Regions from separate parts of the Pseudoalteromonas distincta genome, predicted to be linked through region 4. Evidence: predicted binding sites of a transcription regulator. Region 4 holds the regulator's gene; each other region holds the start of a gene.
What was found. Region 4 encodes sigma-54, which starts transcription at its own class of promoters, with help from an activator protein. Its sites were predicted from a motif close to GTTGGCACGNNNNTNGNNT; they were not measured.
Positions count from the first base shown of each region.

Region 1: a site for sigma-54 is predicted at 1,783-1,801, ahead of FFU37_RS13670 (LiaF domain-containing protein). Genes of this name have one in related genera too.
Region 2: a site for sigma-54 is predicted at 1,129-1,147, ahead of flgJ (flagellar assembly peptidoglycan hydrolase FlgJ). Genes of this name have one in related genera too.
Region 3: a site for sigma-54 is predicted at 1,987-2,005, ahead of FFU37_RS12505 (DUF2726 domain-containing protein). Genes of this name have one in related genera too.

Region 1 covers NZ_CP040558.1:3,055,770-3,058,952, reverse strand. Annotated here, with positions in the region: gene suhB (inositol-1-monophosphatase) at 1-367, opposite strand, end outside; gene FFU37_RS13675 (VOC family protein) at 611-1,027, shown strand; gene FFU37_RS13670 (LiaF domain-containing protein) at 1,066-1,734, opposite strand; gene FFU37_RS13665 (BON domain-containing protein) at 2,063-2,629, shown strand; gene FFU37_RS13660 (YqaE/Pmp3 family membrane protein) at 2,702-2,860, shown strand.
Region 2 covers NZ_CP040558.1:721,836-725,018, forward strand. Annotated here, with positions in the region: gene FFU37_RS03125 (flagellar basal body P-ring protein FlgI) at 1-1,018, shown strand, start outside; gene flgJ (flagellar assembly peptidoglycan hydrolase FlgJ) at 1,184-2,200, shown strand; gene flgK (flagellar hook-associated protein FlgK) at 2,202-3,183, shown strand, end outside.
Region 3 covers NZ_CP040558.1:2,805,798-2,808,980, reverse strand. Annotated here, with positions in the region: gene FFU37_RS12515 (cobalamin biosynthesis protein CobD/CbiB) at 1-520, opposite strand, end outside; gene mtnN (5'-methylthioadenosine/S-adenosylhomocysteine nucleosidase) at 521-1,228, opposite strand; gene FFU37_RS12505 (DUF2726 domain-containing protein) at 1,351-1,947, opposite strand; gene folE2 (GTP cyclohydrolase FolE2) at 2,063-2,983, opposite strand.
Region 4 covers NZ_CP040558.1:342,670-345,852, forward strand. Annotated here, with positions in the region: gene rapZ (RNase adapter RapZ) at 1-48, opposite strand, end outside; gene ptsN (PTS IIA-like nitrogen regulatory protein PtsN) at 67-519, opposite strand; gene hpf (ribosome hibernation promoting factor) at 524-811, opposite strand; gene FFU37_RS01475 (RNA polymerase factor sigma-54) at 838-2,337, opposite strand; gene lptB (LPS export ABC transporter ATP-binding protein) at 2,407-3,132, opposite strand; gene lptA (lipopolysaccharide transport periplasmic protein LptA) at 3,129-3,183, opposite strand, start outside.

The DNA of each region.
Region 1 (3,183 bases), 1.0 Mb from region 4:
CACCACGAATTGGATCATAAATAACAGCTTGGTCTAAACGACCTTTAACTTTAAGTGCGATAGAAACCGCGTAATGAGGGATACCTTTGATGAAGTTAGTTGTTCCATCGATAGGATCTACAATCCATTGGTAATCATCATCCTTGCCTTTATGCTCACCTAGTTCTTCACCAACAATTGAGTGAGTAGGGTAAGACTGTAAAATAGTGTCACGAATTACGGCTTCGGCTTCTTTATCAATGTTAGTTACTAAGTCGTTAGCGCCTTTTTGTTGCACTTCAACTTTTGATAAATCTTCACTTGCGCGAAGTAAAATTTTGCCTGCGTTGCGCGCAGCGCGAACCGCAATGTTTAACATTGGATGCATGGTATTACCTTTGGGTTGTAAAAGAACGTTTATATATTTCAGCCGGCGTATTTTAGCGACTTTTGCCATAAAGTAAACAATAAACCCCAAATACTTGTGTTTGTTTTTTATACAAGATTGAAAAGTTTAAATATTTTTAAAAAATAATTATCTGCATTTAAATAAATTAATTTTAAATAACACTTTACCTAAAGTTAACTTGAGGTTTTATCGTACTCCTAACTTAACTGAGAGGATAACACTATGTATTTAGAGCACGTAAACTTAGTCGCGAGTGATATAGATAGTATGCTTACATTTTATCGCGCTGTATTTCCACATTGGTCAATCAGAAGTGAAGGCAGAGGCGATTGGCATGGAAAACCAAGACGCTGGGTACACTTTGGAGATGACACGCATTACATCGCGATAAGCAATCATGGTGAGGGTGAAAACAGAAATTTATCGGGCCATCAAATTGGTTTTGCACACTTTGCTTATGTAACAAATAACTTAAGCGCAGTAGTAATGCGCTTAAATAAAGCGGGTTTTACTCTAAGCAAGCAAGGTAGCGAGAATCCATTTAGGAAAAACGTTTACTTTATTGATCCTGCAGGGTTTGAAGTTGAGTTTGTAGAGTATTTAAGTGATATACCAAGCGAGCGAAATAACGATTTATAATAAAATACTAAGCAGCACGCTAAAGTGCTGCTACTCAATTATAGTGAGCGGTTATTATTACCCGTGCCAAACTGGGTTTTTAGCTCATTTGCAAAGCTTATAAATTTTTCTTTAATTGTGCGCTTTATTTTCACCTCAACCGAGCCCATTACTGCCTTTCCTTCAATATGAATTGTAGGGCCTTGGCGTTTGTTAAGCGACACAGATTTATTTTCAAGGCTACTTAAAATACAAAACATTTTAGACACTACATTGACATGCTCTGGTACGTAAATTTCATCGCTACCAAAAATACAGTTAACGTGAATAGTTACATTTTGATGCGCAAAAATGGCATCGGTAAAATCAAGCACCACCGATCCCATAAAGTTACTCAAATATATATTTTTTGGCACAACCCACTGACCACTTCGCTCGTTAGATCCTAAAATACTGCGTAATGTAAAATCATCATCACTGTTTTGCTGTGCACTATAATGTGGTGTAAATTGCGATTGTTTTTCTGCTTTATATTGCTGATCGGTATTAAGTGTTAAGTCTTCTACTAAGGCTAGCAGTGCTTCGTTATTAGGTGCATCCATCGCATTATCTAAACGTCTTTCAAATGCATCAACAGAAATAACACCATGACTGTAATTATAAATTAATTGATCAATCACTTGTTCGCGTACTTGCTCTATTGGGCGGTCTTCAACTTTTACAGACATGAGTTATTCCTTCTTATATTTACTATTGATACTGCTCTCGTAGTTAGGCTGCAAACCGCGTACCAAATATAATTTCATTAATTATCAATTGGTTATTTTTTAACGGTGTTTTTTGTTTTGTTATATTAACGATAGATTAACCAAAAGAGCAATTATCTAGCTATTTTCACTATTTGAGAAAGTTTTACCGAGTAGCCTGTAAATAGTTACACAAACATAGATAAGGTTTTATCTCTTAATTAATTCAAGTTATTGAATTTTAAGTGTAAATAAAGTTGGCCTGAAGCTCGCATTAGTTAAAGTGTCTTTAATCAAAAGGAGAAAGATTATGAAAACATTTAACAAATCTATTATCGCAGCTCTAGTTCTTGGTACTACGGCTATGGGTGCCCAAGCAAACAGCTGGGAAAACGAAAGTAAAGATGCTTGGATTGATGGTAAGGCAGAAACCGTTCTACTTATGAACACTAATCTAAACAACTTTGACATTAACACTGATGTAAAAAATGGCAAGGTAGTACTTACAGGTAAAGTTAATAGCGAACTTGATAAAGAGCTAGCAGAAGAACTTGTACTTAGCCTAGATGGTGTAACTGATGTTGATAACAGCCTTACAGTTGTTAAAAGCATGGACACCGAAGATAAAAGCAACGACATGATGGACGATGATGATAACGACCTAACGGACGCTAAAATCACCACTGTAATCACAACTCGCTTCCTGTTTGACTCAGAAGTAGGTGGTACAGACATTGATGTTGATACCGACAACGGTGTGGTAACTCTGAATGGCTCTGTAGAGTCTGAAGCTGAAAAGCAACTAGCAGTTAAAATTGCTAAAAATGCTGAAGATGTTCGCGACGTAGTCGATAAACTAGCTATTGTTGCTGAATAATACAGTATAGTTAAGGCCCAGTAATGCTGGGCTTTAAGTCTTTTCAATGTTTAATTTAAATGGAGTTTGATCATGGATATTATTCGTATAATACTTTCGGTTTTATTACCGCCATTAGGTGTGTTTTTGCAAGTTGGCTTAGGTATGCATTTCTGGTTAAATATTCTATTAACACTGCTAGGTTATTTCCCAGGGTTAATACATGCAATCTACATTATTGCGAAAAAATAATGACAGATTATATATTGTGTAAGCCGAGTACTGAGGTTTAGCTAAATACTTCAGTACCGATCGGCTCACAATATTAGTTTTTAGAGAGTTTTTAGATAGTTTTTAGGTTAAATCCAATTTTTAAAGCTCTTCAACCCATTAATTCACTTCCTTAACTCACTCCCAATATTATTTTAAAACTATACTTATTGTTTACTAATAAGCTTTCCAGCTAACAGTCGCGCTCAGATTCTGACTTGATGCCATTTAGGAAATCTTCAACATTAGTGTGTTTATACATCTACAATATACAATCAAATACTTTATTATTTAGTGACAATATT
Region 2 (3,183 bases), 380 kb from region 4:
TGTGTCTATGGTTGAAGGCGTACGCTCTAACCAATTAGTCGGTTATGGCTTAGTGGTTGGTTTACCGGGCACCGGCGAGCAAAACTCATACACACAACAAAGTTTTAGAGGCATGTTGAACAGCTTTGGTATTACGCTACCTTCAACTCAAAGTCCTAAAATTAAAAATGTTGCCGCTGTTGCTGTACATGCAGAATTACCTGCATTTAGAAAGCCCGGGCAAACAATAGATATTACGGTTTCTTCTATTGGTAGTGCAGGCAGCTTACGTGGCGGTACTTTACTACAAACTTTTTTAAAAGGTGTAGATGGTAACGTGTATGCAATTGCACAAGGTAGTTTAATTGTCGGTGGCTTAGGCGCACAAGGCCTTGATGGCAGTAGAGTTGTAATTAACACCCCTACAGTTGGCCGTATACCAAATGGCGCTACAGTTGAGCGCGCCGTGGAAAGCCCATTTATGCAAGGCGATTACATTACTTTTAATTTAAACCGCCCAGACTTTACAACGGCAAAACGCCTAGAAAAAACAATTAATGACTTAGTTGGCCCAAATAGCGCACAAGCAATAGATTCTGTTTCTATTCGTGTTATAGCACCACGCGATGCATCCCAGCGTGTATCGTACTTATCAACACTCGAAAACTTAGAATTTAAACCAGCTGATATGGCCGCTAAAATTATAGTTAACTCGCGCACCGGTACAATTGTCATTGGCAAAAACGTTAAGCTTCAGCCTGCGGCTATAACTCACGGTGGCTTAACAGTAACAATTGCAGAACAACAAAACGTGTCACAACCAAATCCGCTAGCAAACGGTGATACAGTTGTCACGCAGCAAAGTATTATTGATGTAAACCAAGATGACTCGCGTGCCTTTGTATTTAATCCAGGTGTAAGCCTTGACGATTTAGTTCGCGCAATTAACGAAGTAGGCGCAGCGCCTGGTGACTTAATGGCTATTTTAGAAGCACTAAAAGAAGCTGGCGCAATTAACGGACAGTTAGTTGTTATATAATAACCCAGGCCATTAAATAACGTATTACTTAAGCCCTATATTTTTGAAATTAGGGCTTTTTATTTACAGCAACTTAAGTTTATTATTTTTATCTTCCTTGTTTTATCGGTAGTGGCTCAATTTTTGCATTTTTAACTGCATTATTCATTTTGTGTCAAAAAGCCGATGGAAACTAATCATCTCGATAAACAAAACTTTTTTGATTTAGGCAACTTAGATTCACTTCGTAAAGAAGCCTTAACGAGTGGCGATGCATCAACTGATGCCTCTAAAGCTGCGCTCAAAAAAGCGGCCGCACAATTTGAAGCTATTTTTACGCAAATGTTGCTCAAAGGAATGCGCAAAGCTAACGAAGCGTTTGAAGACAAAGACAGCCCATTTAATTCAAGTGGCGTAAAGTTTTTTGAAGAAATGCACGATCAGCAACTTTCAACAGAGCTTTCATCAAATGGCTCGTTAGGCCTTGCCGATTTAATAGTTCAGCAGTTATCGCCTGAGTCTAAAAACTTTATGCCAGGCTCGGTGCTTAGAACAACCAACGATATTTTTAGCGATACGCAAGTCGGTTCTGCTCTTCCTCATGAGCAAAAAAATAAGCAACCCGATCTTATCGTTAAGAGTACTAAAGCCGATATTGCTGAGCCTAAAGTCGATACTGCAGAGACTAAAACCGATAGCCCAACATTTAAAAATGCAGAAGAGTTTGTAAGTTCAGTGTGGGAACACGCTAAAACTGCAGCGCAAAAAATTGGTTTAAATCCTGCGGTAATGGTTGCACAAGCGGCACTTGAAACCGGTTGGGGTAAGCACATTATTAACAAAAGTGACGGTGGCAGCTCAAATAACTTATTTAATATTAAGTCAGATAAAAGCTGGGAAGGCGATAAAGCAAGCAAAATAACGCTTGAGTTTGAGCAAGGTACACCCGTTAAAAAACAAGCCAGCTTTAGAGCCTACGACTCAATTAAAGACAGCGTGAACGACTTCGTTGATTTTTTAACGCAAAACCCACGCTACAAAGAAGCATTACAAAATACAGCTAAACCAAACGACTTTTTAGATTCATTACAAAAAGCAGGTTATGCAACCGATCCAAATTACGCCAGCAAAATAAAAAAAGTGCTCAATAGCAGTCAGCTAAAAGACATTGCGGCAAACGTGATCCGCCAAGGAGTAGAGTAACATGTCGTTTAATTTATTAAACATTGCCAGTTCTGGGGTTAGATCAAGCTCGGAGCTACTGCAAACGACAAGTAAAAATATCGCCAATGTAAATACCGAAGGCTATGTGCGTGAGCGTACAGAGTTTACTACTATGGTTGACAACCAAGTAGGGCGAGGCGAAACATACCGATTACTAAACGAGTTTGCTCAGTCACAGCTAAATCGTGACACCTCTAATAAATCGTTTTTCGATCAGTTTATTACTGAGGCTAATCGAGTTGATACTATTTTTTCTGAAGAGTCGAACAACCTTTCGACTGGTATTAACTCTTTATTTAATAATGTGCAAGAAGCGCTAAATCAGCCCTCATCTACTGTTGCCCGCTCATTAGTAATGACAGATGCGCAAAGCTTAATTGATCAAATGGATAGGCTTTCGGGCATCGTGCTTGATCAAAAAAGTATAGTAAACGAGCAGCTCGAAATATTTTCAGATGAAGCAAACTCACTCATTCAAAGTATTAGCACGCTAAATCAAAATATAGCAGCCGTTAATGGTACTAATAACGCCGCAGATGCCAGCTCTACCTATAACGAACGCGATAAAGCAATACGCGACTTATCAGAGCTAATAGACATAGAAACGCTTGATGGTCCAAATGGCGAAAAACTCGTTTTTATGGGCACAGGCGAAGCAGTTGTTATGCAAAATGGCGCATTTAACTTATTTTCGATGACGGGCGATCCTGATCCTAATTTTAAAGAATTCACGCTTGATGTTAATGGTGGCAAAGCTGTGCCGCTTGAAGTTGATGTAAGTAAGCTTAAAGGCAAAATTGGCGGCTTACTTGCTTTTAGAGATGACATATTAGTCCCTGCGCAAAACCAAATTGGTCAAATGGGCTTAGCGATAGCTGATGCATTTAACGAGCAAAACAAATTGGGTATGGATGCAACAGGTCAGCTAGGGGGTAATATTTTTAATATACCTACCGTTGGCG
Region 3 (3,183 bases), 1.3 Mb from region 4:
CAGCTATAGGGCCAAATGCTAAAAATATAAATATGACTACGAAATAGTATCGAGCGGTGCGCAGTATTAAGCTCTCAATTAATGCTTTGATAATACCAGCTGATGAAAGTCTATTAACTTCACGGGCAAGCAGTGGCTTTAGTAATTCGCGCGCTGTGGATTTTTGATTTTGTTTAGTTAGCTTTGCAATGCGAAGTGCTTTTTTATCAATGCTCTTACTTTCTAAGCATAAGTATAAAATAAGGCCAGCGAGTAATTCAGGATAAAAAGCAAACTCGAGTAGCAACACTACAATAATGAGAATGACACTTAAAATTAGTGAGCTTGCGAGTATAGCTGCCAAATATTGATAGCTTTTAGGTTCTTTGCTTTTGTATATACGTTTGCCAATAGCACTAAAAACAGCCTTTAACGCCGTATTAGGATGATACCAGCTAATAAGGGGAATAAAGCGCTCAGCAAGGAGCGCTAGTATAAAGGCAATAAAGTCCAAGTGATTTTGAACAATATTGCTAAGCATTTACAGAGATACTGCTGTAAGCTTTTCTAAAAGTGCAACAACCATTTTAGATGAGTTGATTGATGCTGTTTCTAGGTATTCTTCAAATGATTGTGGTGACTCTTTACCAGCAATATCAGACATTGAGCGAATTACAACAAATGGTGTGTTTAGCGTAAAACACGTTTGTGCAATTGAAGCGCCTTCCATTTCAACAGCAAGCATTGTAGGAAAATCACTACGTGCTTTATCAATGCGTATAGGGTCACACATAAATGTGTCACCAGTACAAATTAAGCCAACGAGTGTTTTAACATCACTGATTTGTTCGATAGTTTGCTGTGCTGCTTCAACTAATTTAGGGTGTGCTGCAAAGCCTGCCGGCATTTGTGGTACTTGGCCAATTTCGTAGCCAAAAGCAGTTACGTCTACATCGTGGTGACGTACTTCTGACGAAATTACGACATCGCCAACACTAAGAGAAGGATCGAATCCACCGGCTGAGCCTGTGTTAATTATGCAATCAGGTTTGAAGTTATCGATAAGTAAGGTAGTTGCAATAGTTGATGCGACTTTACCAATACCAGATTGAACAAGTGTCACCGTGTTACCAGCCAACTCGCCAGTATAAAAAGTGAAACCTGCTTTAGTTAAAATTTGTGGGTTTTGCATAGCTTCACGTAAAATTTTAACTTCTGGCTCCATTGCGCCAATAATACCAACATTCATAAAGTTTAATTCCTGAGTTTGAATCACTTGATTATACGTGAAGTTAGCAATAAAAAACAAAAAAGCGAGCTTGTTTATGAGCTCGCTTTAAATACTTTTTAGGAGAGTATTTAATTCGTTTTTTAAATTTCAGCTAACGCCGTGGTTTGCGCTTTAGCTTGAGAAGGTGAAAGTACCGCTGGCTTATGTGAGCGATTACGAACAGGGCGCTGAGTTTGTGTTGCTGCAGGCTTACCAAGTTTAAACATAATTGCATCGCGTACTTCAGAAGGGCGGTAGCCCGATTTAACTTTCATACGAATATGTGGAATGCCCGCAGACTCTAGTGCACCGTTTACAAACCAGTCGCGTTGAGCTTTGTGGCCATCTTTGTTGGCATTGTTAACTAGGTCAACAGCAGCAATGATTGTTAGTTTTTCTTTATCGATTAATACAAAGTCGAGTTGCTTATTTTTAGCTTTAGCTAAAGCAGCACGTTTAGACTTTACTGAAAGGCCTTGCTTACAGTCAATAACGTCGATTAACTTAACGCGACTAACAATTTTATATTGATCGCCAACAGCACGCTCTAGAAGATTTAAAAAAGCGCCTTCAACCTGCGTAAAAACAGTTTGCTTGCGAGTAAAAGGATACGGGTTTCCGCCATCGTCATTAAATTTTGACGCAACAACAGAGGCCCCGACAACTAATACTAGGATTAATAATAAAGCGAATTCCATACGGTAACTCCATAACAACAAATTGACACTGCTCAAACAAAGCAATTTACGTGCCTAAAAAGTATAGGTTATAAAATAATTACCGACTGGTTTACAAGCAATAGCTACACAGCGATTAAGCTTTGTAGCCTCCTTTAATACCTTTTACTGCAATAGCTACAGCATCGTGCGCATGCAGTGACTCATAGTGGTTTATTTGCAGCCAATAATCACTGTAATTGTTTGCCTCTAGCAATGCTTTAATTTTACGCGCTGCGTCTTCACAAAACATAAGGTTTTGACCATTCAAACGGGCAAATTCTTGCTCATCTTCACGTTTTACTGCCGCTTGTACTGGTGTTTTAAGCTCAGCTTCAAGAGTGTTAATTAGCGTAACTACGTCAAATTCTTGAATGTTGCTATCAAGCTTTACTTTTACGTTGGCAATAGAGCGCTGCGAGTGGGGAGTCGCTACAATGCCTTGTGTAGTGCCTAGCCATTCGTGCACATCTTTTTGGCTTAACGTTTCTTGGTTAAACTTTTCGTTAAACGCGTTTTGTATAAGCTGGCGCGCAAGTGCAGCAGAGCATGGGCACGTTGAAGAATAAGTAACATCTACGGTTAGCTCGTAGCTAATAACGTTATTTTCAATTGTACTGGTAAGTACAACTGGGTAGCTTTTCCAGCCCGCTTTACCACTTAATAGTGACTTACGGCGTAGCGGTAATTCAAATTTAAATTCAATTTGTGCTTTATCGCTCAGCCCTTCGTGGCTAGTTATAAAGGTATCGAGTGCCTGCGCTATCGTTTGCGGATTGACTTGCTGCTCGGTTGAAAGCAGATCAAGTGCCAAAAATAGACGTGACATATGAATGCCTTTGGCATCTTCTTTATGTAAATTTACAAATGCACGAGCTTTGGCGTTTACTGTAACTGGAGATAAGTCTCGGGATTCAAAAATAAATGGCAGTTCTATTTCGCCCATGCCAACCCAGTCTAATTTACCTGTTTGTAAAGCGGGTGCAGTGTCTGCTATATCTGGCATATTGGTTTGCATGTGCGCTACTCGTATTTTGGGGATAATAAAGCGGGGCATTTTACACTAAATAATTTATTGCTGAAATGATGAGTTTAATAGATGAGCTAAATCAAACATGAAAAATTCTGTTTTTATCGCACAACGTGAGTAGTGGTAGGAGAAAAATGCTAAAATCTGGGAAAATGGTATGTTTATACATACGCATTGCCTTCTTTATA
Region 4 (3,183 bases):
AACCGACTTTCCAGAACCAGAACGGCCGCTTATGATAATTAACTCCATTTAACACCCTTTATAAAACTATGATTGATCGACAATAACTTGGTAAAGCTCAGTATCAGATTTTGCACTGCGTAACTGTTTACAAAAATCTTTGTTGTTTAGTTTATCAGCAATGGTTGCTAGAGTCTTTAAGTGCTGTTGGTTATCGCCATCTGGTACGATGAGTGCGACAAAAATATCAACAGGGCGATTATCGATTGCATCAAAGTTTATTGGAGTTTCGCTAACGAGCACTAAAGCCAAAGGCTCTTCTGCACCGCTCATTCTTCCATGAGGAATAGCAATGCCACGCCCTATACCTGTACTACCTAATTTCTCTCTGCTCATTAAAGCATTAAGAATATCTTGTTGCGGTAAATACGGAAGTTTGTCGTGAGCAAGTTCGCTAATGAACTCTAAAATTCTTTTTTTGCTATTAAAAAGGACCGCAGCTTTGCTGCAGTCCTGGCATATAAGTGAACTTAATTTCATCATATTAGTGTCGAGCAAGCTTCTCTTTGTGTTTGATTACTTGGCGATCGAGCTTGTCGATCAACGAGTCAATAGCGGCATACATATCTTGATGTTCTGTAGAGGCAAATAGCTCAGCACCGCTTACGTGTATTGTGGCTTCTGCTTTTTGATTTAATTTTTCTACATCGAGAATGACATGAACATTATTTATATGATCAGAGTGTCTTTCAAGCTTCGCAAATTTAGTATTAATATAGTCTCTTAGTGAATCGGTTAATTCTACGTGACGACCAGTTAAGTTTAGTTGCATAAGCATTACCCTCTTAGTTTAGCGTCTTAAATCAGACTTTTACGCTGATTTGACGGTGGAATAGCAAGAGATTCGCGGTATTTTGCGATTGTACGTCTTGCTACTTTAATTCCTTGCTCAGCCAATATATCCGCTATTTTGCTATCACTCAATGGTTTTGCTGAGTTTTCTGCTGCGATTAATTTTCGGATAAGCGCACGTATTGCTGTAGATGAACATTCACCACCGTTTTCAGTACTTACATGGCTTGAGAAAAAGTATTTAAGCTCAAATATACCACGGGGTGTATGCATGTACTTTTGAGTAGTTACGCGTGAAATTGTCGATTCGTGCATTTCTACCATTTCAGCGACATCATTTAAAACCATTGGTTTCATGGCTTCAGGGCCATGTTCAAAAAAGCCTTGTTGTTGCTTAACAATACAATTAGTAACTTTTAATAGCGTGTCGTTTCTACTTTCTAAGCTTTTAATAAACCATTTAGCTTCTTGTAAATGTGAGCGAATAAACTGGCTGTCGCCACTTGATTTTACAGTGCGAGACATTGCCGCGTATTGGCTATTAACACGAATTTTAGGCATGCTATCTGGGTTTAATTCAACAACCCAGCGGCCTTTAATTTTTTTAACTGACACATCAGGAATAACATACTCAGATTCTTCCCTTACAATAGTATCTGCAGGTTTTGGGTTGAGAGTATGTATTAGTGTCATTACTTCTTTAAGCTCTTCTTCTTTGAGCTTAGTTTTTTTCATTAATGTACGATAGTCGCGAGCTGCTAATAGATCAATATGCTCGGTTAAAATCATTTTCGTTTCATTAATGTAAGGTGTTTCTTTATCAAATTGATTAAGCTGAATACACAAACACTCTTGTAAACTACGTGCAGCAATACCAACAGGATCAAACAGTTGGATGCGTTTTAATACCGCTTCAATTTCATCAAGTTCAACTTCGTTATCATCTTCGTTTTCTTGATTAAAGCTTTCTAAAATTTCTTCGCAACTGAGAGTTAAAATACCTGAATCATCGACAGCTTCTACAATCGCAATAGCGATGGCTTCATCGGTAGGGCTAAATGGCGTTAGTTGTAATTGCCACATTAAATACTCATGGAGCGTTTCAGTAGAGGCGCCTTGGTATATAGATTCATCTTCAGGCATTGGACCTGATGAGGCTGCAGGAGCGGCACTCATGTACTCATCCCAACTAACATCCATAGCCATGTCGTCACTTAGCGTGTCTTTTGCAAGTGCTTCACCAGTATCTTGTTCGTATTCGCTCGGAGCATCATCAGCAGATGCGCTAACAGTTATGTCATCGGTATCAGCTTTTTGCTCGTTTTTACCAGCAGCGTCTTCAGAATAGTCTGCCTCTTCAACCTCTAATAGTGGATTACTGTCGAGAGCTTCTTGTATTTCTTGCTGGAGATCCAATGTACTGAGTTGCAACAAACGAATAGCTTGTTGCAACTGTGGAGTCATTGTAAGTTGCTGGCCCATGCGCAGCTGTAGTGATTGCCTCATGTATCTCTAACAATCCTTTTATGTTGTTATAATTAATACTAGCAGATGCTTAAAGACATGGCGTAAATGTTACAGCCTAAATTGCTCGCCTAAGTAAACATCGCGTACTGTTTTATCATTTAATACGTGTTCTGGAGTACCTGATGCAATCAGCTCCCCATGAGAAACAATGTAGGCTTTTTCACAAACATCAAGGGTCTCTCTTACGTTATGGTCGGTAATTAAGACACCAATCCCACGATTTTTAAGATGTTCTATTATTTTCTTTATATCTAATACCGAAATAGGGTCAACACCGGCAAACGGTTCATCCAGTAATATAAATTTAGGATCTGCTGCCAGTGCTCGTGCTATTTCTACACGACGACGTTCTCCACCCGATAATGCCATACCTTGGCTATCACGAATGTGTTGTATGCTAAATTCATCTAATAAGTTATTGAGTGTGTCTTCTCTGGCTTGTTTATTTAGTTCTTTGCGCGTTTCTAAAATGGCCATTAAGTTTTGATAAACAGTCAGCTTTCTAAAAATCGATGACTCTTGTGGTAAGTAGCCTATGCCTAATCTAGCACGACTATGCATAGGTAAAAGAGTAATATCGTTATCATCAATAGATATTTTACCTTTGTCGCTAGGAACAAGCCCTACAATCATATAAAAAGTCGTTGTTTTACCAGCACCGTTAGGGCCAAGTAAGCCAACTATACTGCCAGCTTGTACTTCAAGGCCGACGTTTTTTACAACTTCACGACCTTTATAGCTTTTTGCCAATAGTTCTGCTTTTAATGTGCTCATGGTTGACCTTTATCGCCTTTTTTACTTTTTTTAGTTTCGATCGGTACTAAA